Linked DNA regions of Novosphingobium sp. G106. The protein of the gene in region 1 interacts with the protein of each later gene in a pairwise test. Links are inferred from orthologs where the notes say so. Each region holds a gene or a part of one and is shown on either strand. Other genes may lie near its edges. The genes, in order: pheT and secD.

Region 1 (3,357 bases):
CGGGTAGCGGCCAGGCGAAGGCAGGGTGAAAACCGAAACTGAAAGGCAATTCTTCTGCGCCGCGATTTTCCACCGTCGCGGTTATGTGGAGAGTCGGGCCGTCGAGTTCGAAAACCACGTCGAGCGCGAAAGCGAAAGGATATACTGCGCGAGTTTCCGCACTGTCGGTCAGCCGGAAGCGCGCTGAATCGGCGTCATGCTCGATCAACGTGAACAGGCTGGTGCGTGCGAAACCATGCTTGGGCAACGCGTAAGTCTCGCCGCCGAGCCGATATTCCCCCCCCATTCAGCGCGCCGACGATCGGGAACAGCAGCGGCGCATGGCCGGTCCAGAACGCCGGATCGGCGTCGGTCATATACTCGCGGCCCTCGCCGTCGGTCAGCGACCAGAGTTCGGCGCCGAACGGGTTGATCCGGGCGGTGAGGTCGCCCGAGGCGATCGAGATGAGATCAGGCATGGCCCGCGCATCATGCCGCAAGCCGCGCCCGATTCAATCCTCGATCAGCCTCTGAGCGTTGCCCCGAGCTTTGCCGCCGCCGCGGTGACTTTCTCGGCGATCGCCTTGAGATCGGCTTCGGCGTAGGTCTTCTCGCCCGGCTGGAGCGTGACCTCGATCGCCAGCGACTTCTGACCCTCGGGCACGCCCTGGCCGCGGAAGTCGTCGAACAGACGGGCGGCGACGATGTTCGCCTTGTCGGCGCCTTTGATCGTGCGGACGAGATCGCCAGCGGGAAGATCGGCGGGAACAAGGAAAGCGAAATCGCGCGTCACCGCCTGCAGCGCCGGCGGCGCGTAATGCGCGCGGGCGAAAGTCGCCGCGCCGCGCTTGCCGGGGATCGCGTCGAGGAACAGCTCGGCCACCGCGACCGACGCGTCGATGTCGAATTGCTTGGCCACGGCAGGGTGCAGCATGCCGAAGCGTGCGAGCACGGTCTTGGGTCCGAGCCGCAGCGTGCCCGACTGGCCCGGATGGAACTGTGGTCCAGCCTCGCCCATGACCTGCAGGTTGTCGACCGGAGCACCGGCTTCGGCGAGCAGTGCCAGAGCCTCGGCCTTGGCGTCGAAGGCGTCGAAGCTCGCTGGTCTGCCCGTGGCCCAGCCGCGCGGGGTCTTCTCGCCGGCAAGGATCACAGCGAGCGACAGGCGCTCGTCGCTGGCTCCGCCTTCACCGCGCAGATAACGGCGGCCGATCTCGAACAGGCGCAGACCCGTGGCCCCGCGGTCGAGGTTGCGGCGCACCGCGGCAAGCAGGCCAGGCAGCAGCGAGGGACGCATGGCCTTCATGTCCTCGCTGATCGGATTGGCCAGCGTCCAGACGCCGCCCCCAGAATCGTTGGCGCCGTCGGCGAAGGCATCGGCGTCCGCCTCGGGCAGGAACGACCACGTCACGGCCTCGTGGCTCCCGCGCGCTGCCGCGGCACGGCGCAGGCGGCGTTCGAGCTTCTGCGCGGGCGTTGTGGTCGGCCGGGCGACGCCGTCCGCGCGGGGCAGGGCGACGCTTTCGACCTTGTCGAGGCCGTGGATGCGGATGACTTCCTCGACGATGTCGGGCGCGCCGTCGACGTCGGGGCGCCAGCCCGGAGCGGTGACGCTCCATTGCTCGCCGGTCTGGCTCTCCACCGCGACCACGCCGAAGCCCAGGCTTTCCAGGATCGTTCGCTGCTGCGCCGGCGGAACCGCGACGCCGCCGAGCTTCTCGGCCAGCGCGGGCTCGTAGTGCACGACCTTGGCGCCCGAGGGCGGCGTTCCCGCGCGGATGACTTCTGAAGCCTGGCCTCCGCAGATATCGAGGATCAGCCCGGTCAGCAGGTCGAGCCCGGCGTCGAGGAACTGCGGGTCGATGCCGCGCTCGAAACGGCTGCGCGCTTCCGAGGTGAGGTTCAGCGTCCGGCCGGTGGCGGCGATCCGGGTCGGATCGAAATAGGCGATCTCGAGCAGCACGTCGCGCGTATCCTCGGAGCAGCCCGAATGCTCGCCGCCCATGATGCCGGCGATGTCGTGGACGCCTGCGTCGTCAGCGATCACGGTCATCGAATGGTCGAGCAAGTAGTGCTTGCCGTTGAGCGCGGTCACGCCCTCGCCGTCCTTGGCGCGGCGCGCGACGACGGCGCCGGTCAGCTTGGCGCGATCATAGGCGTGCGCCGGGCGCCCGTAGGTCAGCATCAGGTAGTTGGTGATGTCGACCAGCGCCGAGATCGGCCGCTGGCCGGCGCTCTTGAGCCGCGCCTGCATCCAGTCGGGCGAAGCGCCATTGGTCACGCCAACGATCGTGCGGCCGTAGAACGCGGGGCATCCTTCGGCATCGTCGGTGCGGATTTCGACCGGCGAAGCGAAAGTGCCGGCGACGGGGGCCACCGGGACCGGCTTCAGCGTGCCCAGCCCCGCCGCTGCGAGATCGCGGGCGATGCCGTAGACGCCCATGCAGTCGGGCCGGTTGGGCGTGATGGCGATGTCGAACACCGGATCGGCGCCGTGGTAGTCGGCAAAGCTCGTGCCGATCGGCGCGTCCGCGGGCAGTTCGATGATGCCGTCGTGGTCCTCGCCGAGTTCGAGCTCGCGCGTCGAGCACATCATGCCGTTCGATTCGACGCCGCGCACCGCCGCGACTTTCAGCACCATGCCATTGGCCGGCACCACCGCGCCCGGCAGGCCGAGCACCCCGACGAGGCCTGACCGCGCATTGGGCGCGCCGCAGACGACCTGGAGCGGCTGGCCGTCGCCGCGGTCCACGGTGAGTACCTGCAGCTTGTCAGCATCGGGGTGGCGCTCGGCGTTCAGCACTTTCGCCACAGTGAAGCCGGCGAGCTTCTCGGCCGGGTTCTCGATGCCTTCTACTTCGAGGCCGATCGCGTTGAGCTTGTCGGCGATCTGATCGACCGTCGCGGACGTGTCGAGGTGGTCCTTGAGCCAGGAGAGCGAGAATTTCATGTGGTCGCTCCTCTTAAGCTGCCGTGCCCACGCCGCCCGACAATGTCGGGACGTCGAGCGGAGCGAAGCCGTAATGCGCGAGCCAGCGGACATCGCCGTCGAAGAAGGCGCGCAGGTCGTCCATGCCGTATTTGAGCATCGCCAGGCGATCGACGCCAACGCCGAAGGCGAAGCCCTGCCAGACGTCCGGATCGAGACCGCCCGCGGCTATCACCTTGCGGTTGACCATGCCGCTACCGAGCAGTTCCATCCAGCCTTCCTGCCCGCCGAGCACGCGCTTGCCGTTGACGAGGGTGAAGCCGACGTCGACTTCGACCGAAGGTTCGGTGAAGGGGAAATAGCTCGGGCGCAGGCGCAGGACGATGTCCTCGCGCTCGAAATAGGCCTTGAGGAAGGTCTCCAGCGTCCACTTGAGGTGGCCGAGGTGG
Region 2 (3,178 bases), 2.4 Mb from region 1 along the record:
CGAAGATGCCAAGCGTGATCGCCGCCGTAAAGCCGAAGATGACCTCGGGCCCGAACAGCAGCAGCGCGATCAGCGTGATCAGCATCGACAGCGACGTGACGATGGTACGCGCCAGCGTCTCGTTGACCGAGAGATCGAGCAGCTCGGGCATTGGCATGCGCCGGTATTTCTTCAGATTCTCGCGGATACGATCATAGACCACGATCGTGTCGTTGAGCGAATAACCGATCAAGGTCAGCAGCGCCGCGACGATGTTGAGATCGAATTCGAGTTGGGTCAGCGCGAAAAAGCCGAGAGTCAGCGTCACGTCGTGGATCAGCGAGAGCAGCGCGCCGATACCGAACTGCCATTCGAAGCGGATCCAGATGTAGATCGAGATCGCCCCCATCGCGAGCCCCAGAGCCAGCATGCCGCTGCTGAACAGTTCGCCCGACACCTTGCCGGAGACCGTGTCGTTGCCGTCGAGCCGCGCGTCGGGATGCTTGGCCCTGACTGTCGCGACGATCTTAGCCGACATCTGCTCAGCGATTGACGGGTCCTTCTCCGAGCCTTCGGGCAGGCGCATGCGGACCGAGACCTGGTTCGGCTTGCCGAATTCCTGGATCGTCGGCTCGCCATAGCCGAGCGCGCTGATCTCGTCGCGCAACGGCGCGATGGGCGCGGTGGCGCTGTGCTCGAAAGTGAAGCGGATCATCTGGCCGCCGACGAAGTCGACGCCCAGGTTCAGCCCCTTGGTGAAGACCAGCGCCAGCGACGCCGCCATCAGCAGCAGGCTCACCGTGTAGAACGGCACGCGCCACTTGAGGAAGTGGATGTTGGTGTTGTCGGGGACGAGCTTGAGCAGTTTCATCGGCCTTGCCTCACAACACGATGTCACTGGGCCGCGCCTTGCGCAGCCACATCGCGACCCACATGCGGGTCATGTTTACGGCGGTGAACACCGACGTGGCGATGCCGATCATCAGCACCACCGCGAAGCCGCGGATCGGGCCGGTGCCGAACGCGAACATCAGCACCGCAGCGATCACGTTGGTGATGTTGGCATCGAAGATCGCCCGGCTCGCTTCCTTGTAGCCCATCTCCACCGCCTGGACGACACGACGTCCGCGGTGCCGTTCCTCACGGATACGCTCGTTGATCAGCACGTTGGCGTCGACCGCTGCGCCGATGGTCAGAACGAAGCCGGCGATGCCCGGCAAGGTCAGCGTCGTATTGGCAATGGCCATGATACCCAGGATCATCAGCAGGTTCACGATCAGCGCCGCACACGCATAGGCGCCGAAACGGCCGTATGTGATCAGGATGAACGTCATCAGCGCCGTGGTGCCGATGAGCATCGCGAGCGCGCCCTTCTTGATCGAATCGGCGCCGAGATCGGGTCCGACCGTACGCTGCTCGACCACCTTGAGGTCCACCGGCAGCGCGCCCGAGCGCAGCGCGATGGCCAGCTGGTTGGCCGAATCGACCGTGAAGCTGCCCGAGATCTGAGCGCTGCCGCCCAGGATCGGCTCGTTGATATTCGGGGCCGACAGCACTTTGCCGTCGAGGATGATGGCGAAAGGCTTGTTGACGTTCTCGGTCGTCAGCTTGGCGAACTTGGCACCGCCCTGCTGGTCGAAAGTGATCGAGACGACCGCCTCGTTGGTGCGCTGGTCGTTGGTCTGGACCGCATTGGTCAGCTGATCGCCCTTGATGCCGCCAAGCCGCTTGACCGCGATTGCGCCCTGGCCGCGGCAGGCCTTGGCATCGACGCAAGGCACGATCTCGCTGCCGGGAGGGACGATACCCTGGGCAACGTCGCTGGGTGGCGCGGTCTCGTCGACCAGCTTGAATTCCAGCTTGGCGGTCTGGCCCAGCAGCTTGATCAGCTGCTCGGGATCCTTGAGGCCCGGCACCTGCACGTCGATACGGTTGGAACCGAGCCGGCGGATGTCGGGCTCGCGCGTGCCGAGCGCGTCGATGCGCTTGCGCACGACTTCGATCGCTGTTTCCATCGCGTGGTCGACCGCCTGGTTGATGCCGGCATCGGTCGGCGTCAGGATGAAGCGGTTGCCGTCCACCACCTTGATGTCCCAGTCGCGCTGGCCGGTCAGGCCCGCGCCGGTGGTCAGCGGCAGGATCTGCTCGCGCGCGGCATCGACCTGCGCGGGATTGTCCAGCACGAAGGAAAGATTGCCGTCACGACTGGAGATGTCGCCGATGCGGATGCGCGGCTCGTTGTTGCCGAGACGCCCGCGAACGCTCTCCTCCATGGATTCGAGCCGCTGGCGGCGCACCTGGCTGGCGTCGGCCTCGAGCAGCAGGCGGCTGCCGCCGGCAAGGTCGAGACCGAGGTTGACCATCGGATGCGGCACGCCCGAAGGAAGCTGCACACCGGCAAGCGAAGAGAGGGAAGGCACTGCCGCCAGCACGGCGATCAGCGTCACCAGCCAATAGGTGACCCGCTTCCAACGGGGAAAATCGAGCATATTCTAAGCGCTCTCCCGAACGATCCGTGTTTCGATCAATCGTTGGCCGGCGCCGAGCCGGTCGGCGGGACGATATCGGAAATGGTCGATTTCAGCGCCTTGACCTTGACGTTCGGCGCCAGCTCGATCTCCGCATACTGGTCGTCGACCTTGATCACCTTGCCGAGGAACCCGCCGCCGGTCAGCACCTGGTCGCCGCGCTTGATCGAATTGATCTTCTCGCGCTGATCCTTCTGCTGGCGCATCTGCGGGCGCAGGATGAAGAACCAGAAGATCACCGCCATGCCGACGAAGGGCATGAACGTCACCCAGGCCGGCGGCTCGCCAGCGGCAGGAGCGGCAGCTTGAAGGATATCGAGGATGGAACTGGTCATTGCGGGAAAATCTGCTTTCTTTGCGGCCGATGCGAATGCGACCGTCGGAACACCAACAAGCCGTCAATCCGCACCTCTGGGCCGGAATGGCGGGCGGTTAGCAGCAAAGCGCGAGTGTGGCAACGCGGCGACACGGACGAGGCACGGGACAACACGCGCCAAAACCCGTCTCGTCAAAAGACCTTCGCAGCCCGCTTGCCATCGCCGCAGCCCGTGCCTATAGGGCGCCCCTCGGTCGGGACGTAGCGCAGCCTGGTAGCGCATCACACTGGGGGTGTGGGGGTCGGAGGTTCGAATCCTCTCGTCCCGACCAATATATTCAGATCGCCCCGCCAT

Evidence for each region.
Region 2: the proteins of pheT (region 1) and secD interact in binary tests that used the Escherichia coli proteins (3 or more experiments, as listed by UniProt). The link is inferred for Novosphingobium sp. G106 from one-to-one orthologs.

The regions. Positions count from the first base shown.
Region 1 is NZ_JAHOOZ010000001.1:4,134,438-4,137,794, reverse strand. Bases 217-3,256 are described here. They hold pheT (phenylalanine--tRNA ligase subunit beta), read right to left. Parts: upstream 2,930-3,256; coding sequence 503-2,929; downstream 217-502. Other genes in these bases: pheS (phenylalanine--tRNA ligase subunit alpha), read right to left, coding at 2,943-3,256. In the rest of the region: more of pheS, read right to left, coding at 3,257-3,357.
Region 2 is NZ_JAHOOZ010000001.1:1,744,736-1,747,913, forward strand. What follows is about bases 165-3,025. They hold secD (protein translocase subunit SecD), read right to left. Parts: upstream 2,469-3,025; coding sequence 861-2,468; downstream 165-860. Other genes in these bases: secF (protein translocase subunit SecF), read right to left, coding at 165-850; yajC (preprotein translocase subunit YajC), read right to left, coding at 2,504-2,842. Outside these bases: more of secF, read right to left, coding at 1-164. UniProt on the Escherichia coli protein: Part of the Sec protein translocase complex. Interacts with the SecYEG preprotein conducting channel. SecDF uses the proton motive force (PMF) to complete protein translocation after the ATP-dependent function of SecA.